Regions from separate parts of the Nesterenkonia maliinae genome, predicted to be linked through region 3. Evidence: riboswitches for the same ligand, from Rfam matches in the RefSeq annotation. Region 3 holds a riboswitch; each other region holds the start of a gene.
What was found. Region 3 has a riboswitch for S-adenosylmethionine ahead of ACHAA4_RS10445 (O-acetylhomoserine aminocarboxypropyltransferase/cysteine synthase family protein). Riboswitches for the same ligand answer to the same signal wherever they lie in the genome.
Positions count from the first base shown of each region.

Region 1 (3,263 bases), on a different contig from region 3:
GTGCGGATTCGGTGACGACGATGCTGATCGTCTCATCGTCCTCCACCAGTCCGCAGCTGGTCAGGCCAAGGGCGGCGGTGGACAGGACTGCGCCGGTCAGGATCGCGGGGCGTCGAGCGTTCATGGGTGTGAGCTGCTTTCTCTTGCTGGGCAACAAGGGGCCCAGAGGGTGTGCGGAGATGACCAGGGCGCGACGTCGGGCGCCAGCCCCGGGGTGTGGAGATCAGGTGTGGTGATGGAGCGCGGTGAGCCTGGAAGGCGGAGGACCGGCCTGCAGGAATCTGGTCAGGCTCTGCTCCTGATCAGGCGGTGATCCTGGGCCACGCGGTATGTCGGCTCAGCCGGTGCGGTGGCTCAGGCGGTGATGCGCCGGTCCGAGGCGCGGGCGACCCGCGTGCCGGTGAACTGCACCAGCGAGACCAGCAGCACCATCAGCACGATGGCCGCGATCATGGTGGGGGTCTCGTATCGGTAGTAGCCGTACCGGATGGCCAGATCCCCGATCCCGCCGCCGCCGACCAGTCCCGACATCGCCGAATAGGAGATGAAGCTGACCGTGGTGATGGTGATGGACCCGATCAGTCCGGGCTTGGCGTCGACCAGGAGCACATTGCGGATGATCTGTCCGCGGGTCGCTCCCATGGCCCGGGAGGCTTCGACCGCGCCGGAGCCCAGCTGGGTGATGTTCTGCTCGACGAGGCGCGCGAAGTACGGGATCGCATTGATGGTCAGCGGGACGATCACCGCGGCGGTGCCCACCGACGTGCCCACCACGAACCGGGTGAACGGGATGATCGCGATGAGCAGGATCAGGAAGGGGAAGGACCGGATCATGTTGACCAGTCCGGAGACGATGGCGTGGGAGCGGGGTCGCGGCGCCAGCCCGTCGGGGGCGTGGACGAAGAGCCAGATGCCCAGCGGGGTGCCGAGCAGGACTGCCACCGGGATGGCGACCGCGATCATCGCGAAGGTCTCCAACATGGCCTGGTTGATCTCGGGGAGTCGTTCGATGACGAGGTTCATCAGCGCACACCCCCTGTCGAAGCGGCGAGCGCGGTGTGCTGGGACCGGCGTGCATAGCCCGTCTGCGCGGCGTCCGGGTCCTGCGGATCAGCTGTCGACTCGTGCGCTCGGGGGCCGCTGCGGTCCAGCCGGATCCCATCGGTGAGCAGATACTTCCCGATCGAGGTGCGGGGGTTGAAACCCTCCCGGCGAAGCTCCGAGGCGGGGAACTCCTCCACCACGCGACCGTCCTCCATCACCGCGACATTGTCGGCGAGGGCCTTGATGACTTCCATCTCGTGGGTCACGATCACCACGGTGATGCCGAATTCACGGTTCACGTCAGCCAGGTACTGCAGCACGGTGGCCGTGGTGAAGGGGTCCAGCGCGGAGGTCGGTTCATCGCAGAGCAGCACCTCCGGCTTGGTGGCCAGCGCCCGGGCGATCGCCACCCGCTGCTTCTGGCCACCCGAGAGCTGTGCCGGATAGACGGAGGTCTTGTCGGTGATGTCGACGATCTCCAGCGCTTCTGCGGCCCGGCGGAGACGCTCCCGCCGGTCCCTGACCCCGGCGAACTTCAGTGAGAGCTCGACGTTCTGCGCGACGGTGAGGTTGTTGACCAGGTTGAACCCCTGGAAGATCATGCCGATCTGGTGCCGGGCCTGGCGCAGGGCCGCGTCATCCAGGCTGGTCAGCTCGGTGCCGGCGACGCTCACGGTGCCCGATGTGGGGCGTTCCAGCAGGTTGATGTTGCGTAGCAGCGTGGACTTCCCGGCGCCTGAGAACCCGATGATGCCCTGGATGCTGCCTCGCGGCACCTCAAGGCTGACGTCATCGACTGCGGTCAGCGGCTCCCTGCCGCGGGCGGCGAAGGTCGTCGAGACATGGGTAAGCGAAATCATGAGGCATGCTCCATCGGTCCTGGCGTTAGCACCCGGCCGAGGCTGTGAGGCCCTCCGGGTTGCTGCGACGTCTTCGAGCCAGATCTCTCAGTCGCTCTGGATGGTTGAGTGCCCTCACTCTAAGGGCGAACCTGGGCGAAAAGTCAAGTCGGGATATGTGTTGCGTTTTGTCTCATTGAGTGAGCGTGACATTGATCGGATTCCCCGGCTGGGCGTAGTCTGATCCGCGTACCATCCCGAGCGGCCGAGAGATCTGGCTCGTCGACGCCGCAGCAACCCAGGGAGGGACCCCTCAGATGAGGAGTCTTTTCGCCGGGTGCTACCGCCAGGATCGATGGGAGTATCCTCTGATGATTTCGCCTGCCTCCACCCTGAACGGCACCGCCGCAGTCACCCCTGCGCACACTGCCGACACCTCAGACACCTCCGAGGTCTCTGCCGCGCCCGCTGAAGCGCCGGCGAGCCGAGCGCAGTACACCTCGCTGGACGTCAAGCTCTCCGGCGTCGGCCGGGGCTTCGGCTCCCGCACCGTGCTGCGCGACGTCAGCCTGCAGATCGCCCCCGGCGAGGTGCTGGCGATCTTGGGGTCCTCCGGCTGCGGCAAGTCCACGCTGCTGCGCGCCGTCGGCGGTCTCGACACCGGAAGCACCGGTGAGATCCTGATCAACGGCTCCCCGGTGCAGCGCTATGACGAACGCACTGCGGTCGGGTTCCAGGAGCCGCGACTGCTGCCCTGGCGCTCGATCCACAAGAACGTCAGTCTGGGCCTGCCGCGCAGCCTGTCCAAGTCCGAGGGCCGCGAACGCGTCAATGAGCTCCTGGAGCTGGTCGGGCTCCATGACCGTGCGTCGCTGCGGCCCCGGGAGATCTCCGGCGGCATGGCACAGCGGGCGTCGCTGGCCCGCGCCCTGGCCCGCCGCCCCGGCGTGCTGCTGCTCGACGAGCCCTTCGGCGCCCTCGACGCACTGACCCGGCTCAAGATGCAGGACCTGCTGCTAGATCTGCATGCGCAGACCGGCACCACGGTGCTGCTGGTCACCCACGACGTGGACGAGGCGCTGCAGCTCGCAGACCGCGTGCTCCTCCTGGGCAAGGATCCGGCCGATCCCGACCCCGCCGAGGGCGCCACGATCGCTCGTCTGCTGAACGTGCCCGGTGAGCGTCCGCGCGATCGCGCCTCAGCCGAACTGGCGGCGCTGCGCGGTGAGCTCTTCTCCGGGCTCGGCGTCGACTCACACAGCCACTGACCCCACCACTGACCCCGTGGAGAGACCGCCGGGCGCAGCCCTGACCCTCCCAGCACCAGCACCGAAGCGCACCGGCCAGCTGTCCGATGCACTCTTCGCTCACCCTTCGGTC
Region 1 is NZ_JBIMEY010000002.1:389,355-392,617, reverse strand. It holds gene ACHAA4_RS06310 (MetQ/NlpA family ABC transporter substrate-binding protein) at 1-124, opposite strand, end outside; gene ACHAA4_RS06305 (methionine ABC transporter permease) at 355-1,023, opposite strand; gene ACHAA4_RS06300 (methionine ABC transporter ATP-binding protein) at 1,023-1,904, opposite strand; SAM riboswitch class I at 1,912-2,011, opposite strand; SAM riboswitch class I at 2,133-2,245, shown strand; gene ACHAA4_RS06295 (ABC transporter ATP-binding protein) at 2,255-3,151, shown strand.
Region 1: another riboswitch for S-adenosylmethionine. It lies ahead of ACHAA4_RS06300 (methionine ABC transporter ATP-binding protein); the one in region 3 lies ahead of ACHAA4_RS10445 (O-acetylhomoserine aminocarboxypropyltransferase/cysteine synthase family protein).

Region 2 (3,263 bases), on a different contig from region 3:
CGTTGCGCCAATGCCGGTCCAGGCCGCGGGACTGGCTCACCCCGGAGGCACCCAGGACATCGAAGATCCGGGTGACCGCCTCCAGCACGGGACGGTGCAGCGCCACCTGGGCGCGGCCCGTGGCGAGCTCCACGGCATTGGCGGCGGCGATCTGCGCGTCCTGGGCGCTGGTCCGCGCCGCGAAGGCGGCATCCAGGCTCGCGGCGGTGGCGAGCACCTGCGCCCGGGCCAGCGCCGCGACCGCATCCACCTCCCCGACGGCCTGGAGCAGCTGCGGATCCGTGCGCGGAGTGCGGGTGTTGGCGTGGGAGAAGGTCCGCGAGCGCTCATGCAGCAGCGCCGCGGCGTCCCGGGCCGCGGCCTCGGCGACGCCGGCGAGCACGATCAGCAGGAAGTGCTGGTAGAGCGCGGTCTGGTAGGGGAACCGATCGGTCAGCCCGCGCAGCTCGGCCTCCTCCACCACGGCATCGGTGAGCCGCGCCGTGCCGGAGCCGGTGGTGCGCTGGCCGAAGCCGTCCCAGTCGTCGTCGATCTCCACACCGGGCTGGTCCCGGCGCACCAGCACCGCGAGCTCTCGACCTGCGGCGTCCCGGGCGGTGACGTCGAGCCAGTCCGCGAAGATCGCCCCTGTGGTGTAGTACTTCACCCCATTGACCACGTGCCCGGCATCGGTCTCGGTGACCACCGTGCCGGACTGGTGGAAGCCCCCCTTGCCCGGCTCGGTCCACGCGTTGCCGACCAGCTCCCCGGCCGTCAGCCGCGCGAGCCAGCGCTGCACGAGCGGCGCGGGGTCGGACTCAGAGTCAGCCTCGGTACCTGCGCGCCACAGCAGATCCTCCTGGACCGCGAAGTGACCGCGCAGCACCTGCGGAATGTTGCTGTCCTGGGCGGCGAGCTCCAGGAGGACCTGGGTGGTCTGCACCCAGTCCAGGCCGAAGCCACCCGCCAGCTCGGGCACGCGGAGCCGCCCGATGCCGGCGGCGACGAGGTCCTTGACCTCCTCGCGGGCCAGCTCACGGCTGCGCTCCCGGTCGAGCGCGGAGAGACCGACACGCTCGACGGCGTCACGCAGAATCTGAGGCACAGGCAGTTGAATGTTCATTCTTTCCTCCATCGATTCTGGCGGTAGCACCCGGCATGTCCGGGTTGCTGCGACGTCTTCGGGCCAGATCCCTCAGTCGCTCTGGATGGTGATGACGCTAAATATAGAGGGTCTTGGGGCTCATCCGTCAAGTTCAGATGACGCCGCATGTCTGAACTCAGCTGCGCCTCGGCGCCCACTTGACGATCGATATTCATGAACGCCGATGCGGTGGATCTTCAAGGAGTCCTAGTTTGTTCATCGGACGAATCGTGGGCGAACGGGGCGCCGACCCGTCCCTGGAATGTCATGCGGCGTCTCACAGTGCGAACAATTCTTGCTGGGGAACGGGACCACGCGTAGCGTTGAACCGTAACCATCCCGAGCGGCTGAGAGATCTGGCTCAGAGACGCCGCAGCAACCCGGACACGCCGGGTGCTAACGCCAGGACCGATGGAGTTGATCTGCATGTCTGTTCCTGCTCGCACCCTCGAGAACCCCGCTGACGCATCCCGCGTGGATCCCTTTGCGCTGCGCCATGCCCTGGCCCAGTTCCCGCAGGGCGTCGTCGCCGTCGGCGCGGAGGTCGACGGGACCCCCGAGGCGATCATCGCGTCCACCTTCACCGTGGGCGTCTCGCTGGAGCCGCCCCTGGTCACCCTGGCGGTCCAGCACAACTCCTCCACCTGGCCGAAGCTCGAGCACAGCGGAGGCGACCTGGGCATCTCGGTGCTCGGCCGCGACCAGAACGGGCTGTGCCGACAGATCGCGTCCAAGGATCGGGCCAACCGCTTCACCGGGGTGGACTACCAGCTCCATGGCTCGGCGCTGCTGCTCGACGGGGTCCCGATGTGGCTGCGCACCCGGATCTATGACCGGGTCCGCGCCGGAGACCACGACATCATCGTGCTCGAGATCCTGGACCTCGGCTTCACCGAGGGGGCCCCTGGACTGGTCTTCCACCAGCACGAGTTCAAGACCCTGACCACCCTGAGCTGACTCGAAGGACCCTTTCTTGACCACCCACACCCGCTTCACCGTGCCCGCAGACCCGCTCGGCGCGGACGTCCACCAGTGGACGGACCCGCAGGATGAGGACCAGCGCCTGGCGTTCTGGTCCGCCGCGGCGACTCTCCTGGACTGGGAGACCCCCTGGGAGACCACCCGTTCCTGGACGCCGCCGAACCCGGTGACCCGGCGCGGCCCGACGATCGGCTGGTACGAGGGCGGGACGCTGAATGCCGCGGTGAACTGCGTGGACCGGCACGTCGCCGCCGGACGCGGGGAGAAGATCGCGCTGCACTTCGAGGGCGAGCCCGGAGACCGCGAGGACGTCAGCTATGCCGAGCTCGGACGCCGGGTCAACCAGGCGGCGAACGCGCTGACCGCGATGGGCATCACCCGCGGGGACCGTGTGGTGATCTACCTCCCGGTGCTCGTCGAGACCATCGTGGTCACCCTGGCCTGCGCCAGGATCGGCGCGGTGCATTCCCTGGTCTTCGGCGGTTTCTCCGCCGAGGCGCTGAAGTTCCGCGTCGAGGACACCGGGGCGAAGCTGCTGGTCACCACCGACGGACAGTTCCGCCGTGGCAAGGCCGTGCCGGTTAAGGCCAACGCTGATGCCGCCGTCGCCGGGGCCACCGCCGAACATGGCGGCAACCTCGAACACGTCCTGGTCATCAACCGCACCGATTCGGTCGTGGAATGGACACCAGGACGAGACCTCTGGTGGCACGAGGTGGTGGAGACCGCCTCCACCGAGCACACCCCGGAGTTCTTCGACGCCGAGACCGAGCTGTTCATCATGTACACCTCCGGGACCACCGGCAAGCCCAAGGGCCTGGTGCACACCACCGGCGGGTACCTCACCGGAGCGCTCTACACCTACCTGCGACTCTTCGCCCACCCTGACCCGGCTCGACGCCCCGAGGACGTCCACTGGTGCACCGCGGACCTGGCCTGGGTCACCGCGCACACCTACGAGATCTACGGTCCGCTGGCGGCGGGCGCCACCCAGGTGATCTTCGAGGGCACCCCGAACACCCCGCATGAGGGCCGCCACTTCGAGATCATCGAGCGCCATCGCGTCACCACCTACTACACCGCCCCCACACTGGTCCGCTCGCTGATGGGCTGGTTCCCCGAGGGCGTGCCGGCGCAGTACGACCTCTCCTCGATCCGG
Region 2 is NZ_JBIMEY010000002.1:382,283-385,545, reverse strand. It holds gene ACHAA4_RS06275 (acyl-CoA dehydrogenase family protein) at 1-1,102, opposite strand, end outside; SAM riboswitch class I at 1,108-1,194, opposite strand; SAM riboswitch class I at 1,455-1,541, shown strand; gene ACHAA4_RS06270 (flavin reductase family protein) at 1,550-2,080, shown strand; gene acs (acetate--CoA ligase) at 2,121-3,263, shown strand, end outside.
Region 2: another riboswitch for S-adenosylmethionine. It lies ahead of ACHAA4_RS06275 (acyl-CoA dehydrogenase family protein); the one in region 3 lies ahead of ACHAA4_RS10445 (O-acetylhomoserine aminocarboxypropyltransferase/cysteine synthase family protein).

Region 3 (3,263 bases):
GCTGCGTCTGCGGCTGTCTCGGACGCCGCGTCGGCAGCAGCCTGGGCGGCCTTCTCGAAGCCCTGGGCCAGGTCGGCGATGATGTCGTCGATGTGTTCCAGGCCCACCGAGAGCCGGACCAGTCCGGGCTTGACCCCGGCGGCCCGCTGCTCGGCGGGGCTGAGCTGGCTGTGCGTGGTCGAGGCGGGGTGGATCACCAGCGAGCGGACGTCGCCCACGTTGGCCACCAGCGAGTGCAGCTCCAGGGCGTCCACGAACGCCTGGCCCGCGCGGGCCTGCGCCTCGACGTCGTCGGCTGCTCCGCCGGCGAGCTCGAAGGCCAGCACCGCCCCGGACCCCCGGGGCAGGTACTTCTGGGCGCGCTCGAAGCAGGGGCTCGAAGGCAGACCGGAGTAGTAGACCCGCCGCACGTCCTGGTGGGCCTCGAGGTATTCGGCGACCTTCTGGGCGTTCTCGACGTGGCGCTCGATCCGCAGCGAGAGCGTCTCCAGGCCCAGGTTGATCTCGAAGGCGTTGTGCGGGGACAGCGCCGGGCCGAAGTCGCGCAGCAGCTGGACCCGGGCCTTGAGGATGAAGGAGAGGTTGACGCCGAAGATCCCCTCCGGCCCGAGATCCCGGCCGAAGACCAGCCCGTGGTAGCTCTCATCGGGGGTGGAGAAGCCGGGGAAGCGCTCCGGGTGCGCGAAGTAGTCGAAGCGCCCGGAGTCCACGATCACCCCGGCGATGGCGGTGCCGTGTCCGCCGAGGAACTTCGTCGCCGAGTGCACGACGACGTCGGCGCCGAAGTCGAAGGGACGGATCAGGTAGGGCGTGGTCAGCGTGGAGTCGATGATCAGCGGCGCCCCGAACTCGTGCGCCACCGAGGCGACGCCTTCGATGTCGAGCACGTCGCCGCGCGGGTTCGCCACCGCTTCGCCGAAGAAGGCCACCGTGTTCTCCCGGGTGGCGGCGCGCCAAGACTCCAGGTCATCGGGGTCCTCCACGAAGGAGACCTCGATGCCGAACTTCGGCAGAGTGTGCTTGAAGAGGTTCTGCGTGCCGCCGTAGAGCGTGGGCGAGGCGACGATGTGGCTGCCGGCGTGGGCGATGTTCAGCAGCGCCAGCGAGGTTGCGGCCTGTCCGGAGCCGACGGCGAGCGCCCCGACTCCACCCTCGAGGGCGGCGATCTTGTCCTCCACGGCCTGGACCGTGGGGTTGCCGATGCGGGAGTAGACGGGGGCGATCTCTTCGAGGCCGAAGCGACGCGCGGCGGCGGCGGTGTCGGGGAAGACGAAGGAGGTGGTCTGCTGGATCGGCAGCGCCCGTGCTCCGGTGACCGGGTCGGGAGCGACTCCGGCGTGGATCTGCTGGGTCTCGAACTGCCAGTTGTTCTCGTTACTCAAAAGATTCTCCGTTCAATGCGGCCCAGGACCTGGACCGGATATGAACGTCGCTGCCGGTGATAGAGCTGCCGGCGCTGAATCCTGTACGGCCCTGTCCTGAGGACTGGGGTGAAAGGGCCCGCACTGGTGTGTGGCCCGCGCTTGCCACGGTCAGTCGATGAAGCTTCTACGAAGACTGCCGCAGCCAGGTCGTCACCCGGGGCACCCCACCGCGAACTGGAGGGTTGCCGGCCAGCAAACCGGGGTTTTGCGCTGGCACTCTTGACCTAGGCATAAGTCTGCACGGCGGAATGCTTGCGTGCAAGTGCTGACTCCAGGTGGGATTCGCAGTTCGTCATGTTCCCCCCTCCCTGCTGGCAAAAAATCGTAGAGCTGTTGCTTTGTCGTAGCGCTCTATCCCTACGATCTCCCACAGCGCTACGATTTCTGCGAGCGTGGGGGGCGAGCCGGGGGTCGCGGTCTTCCCGGCCGACATTCTCGGGGAGTCCTCCGCAGGAGAGGGATACGTCCTCAACGGGGAGGACTGCGCCGAGGGCGACGACATCTGGCTCGGAGGAAGCCCCGCCCGATCGATGACCTATCGGGTCCCCGATCAATGCGATGAGGACGTCCAGCAGTGGCAGGTCCACACTGAGGGCTGATCCGCCAAAGACCTTCCGAAGCCCACGGATCTCTGCCACGGTAAGACCATGGCAGGTTCACGGAGACTCGCTGGCGCGACCGCGGCCTGGGCCGTCCTCGGAGCAACCATGATTGGTTGCACCACCGGCCTCCAGGACCCGAACGCCCCGGCGGGCGTCCCCAACTACGTCGTCGAGGACGCTTCCGGGCCCGATATGGGCCTGCAGGGACGCATCGCAGAGATCCGCGGGTGCTACTACATCCAGGGGCCTGCTCCCGAGCATGCCCTCACCCTCGCGCTCTTCCCCGCCCATGAGCTCGAAGAGGCTCCCGACGGGGCGGAGTTCACGTGGCGGGGCGTTGAATATTCCGCCGGCGATGACATCACGGTAGGCGGAGGCGGACCGGGCCCGGATATCTACGACGTCCCCGAGGAGTGCGACGACGATGCCGAGCGATGGCTGGTCACGCCCTCCACCCCCCGCCCCTGAGACCGACGACCTCTTATCCTTCAGCGCCAGAGGATGTAGCGTGGTTTCGCGAACGTGGACCCCCATCTCTTGGACACCTATTTCATGCTTCACACGACGCTTTCTGCGTTCCTCGGACTGAACCCCACGATCACCTCCTCCTGGATCGACATCGCGTGGTGGGCCATACCGGTCCTCTACGCCAGCCTCGTCATCTGGGCCGCTGTGGAGCTCGTCCGGAACAGAAGCCTGGACTTCGCACCGAAGATCGCATTCGCCTTTCTGCTGGTTCTCGCCCCGTTCATCGGCTCGATCCTGACCATCCTGCTGGTCCGGACCCACGCCACGGGCCGCACCCCGGATTCAAAAAATCGTAGAGTAGCTGCTTCGTCGTAGCGCTCTAGCTCTACGACCCGCCACAACGCTACGACTTTTCACCCCGGGGCGGGGGCGCGCCCTGACCTAGACTCATCTCCCATGAGCGCCTCCGACAACGATGTCCTGACAGCCCTGCGCAGCGCCTTCGCGCCGCATGCCCTGACCACCGACCCGGGCGAGCTCGACGCCCACGCGGTGGACAAGGGACCGCTGGAGCATTGGCAGGTACACCCGCCGCGCGCCGTCGTCTTCGCCGAATCGACCGAGGACGTGCAGAAGCTCGTGCGGCTCTCCGCCGAACACGGCTTCGCGCTGATCACCCGGGGCGCGGGAACGTCGGTCTCGGGTGGGGCCAACTCCACCGAGGGCTCCGTGGTGCTGAACCTGACCCGGATGAACCAGATTCTCGCGA
Region 3 is NZ_JBIMEY010000005.1:81,816-85,078, reverse strand. It holds gene ACHAA4_RS10445 (O-acetylhomoserine aminocarboxypropyltransferase/cysteine synthase family protein) at 1-1,382, opposite strand, end outside; SAM riboswitch class IV at 1,515-1,649, opposite strand; gene ACHAA4_RS10440 (hypothetical protein) at 1,817-2,023, shown strand; gene ACHAA4_RS10435 (hypothetical protein) at 2,132-2,494, shown strand; gene ACHAA4_RS10430 (hypothetical protein) at 2,579-2,869, shown strand; gene ACHAA4_RS10425 (FAD-binding oxidoreductase) at 2,951-3,263, shown strand, end outside.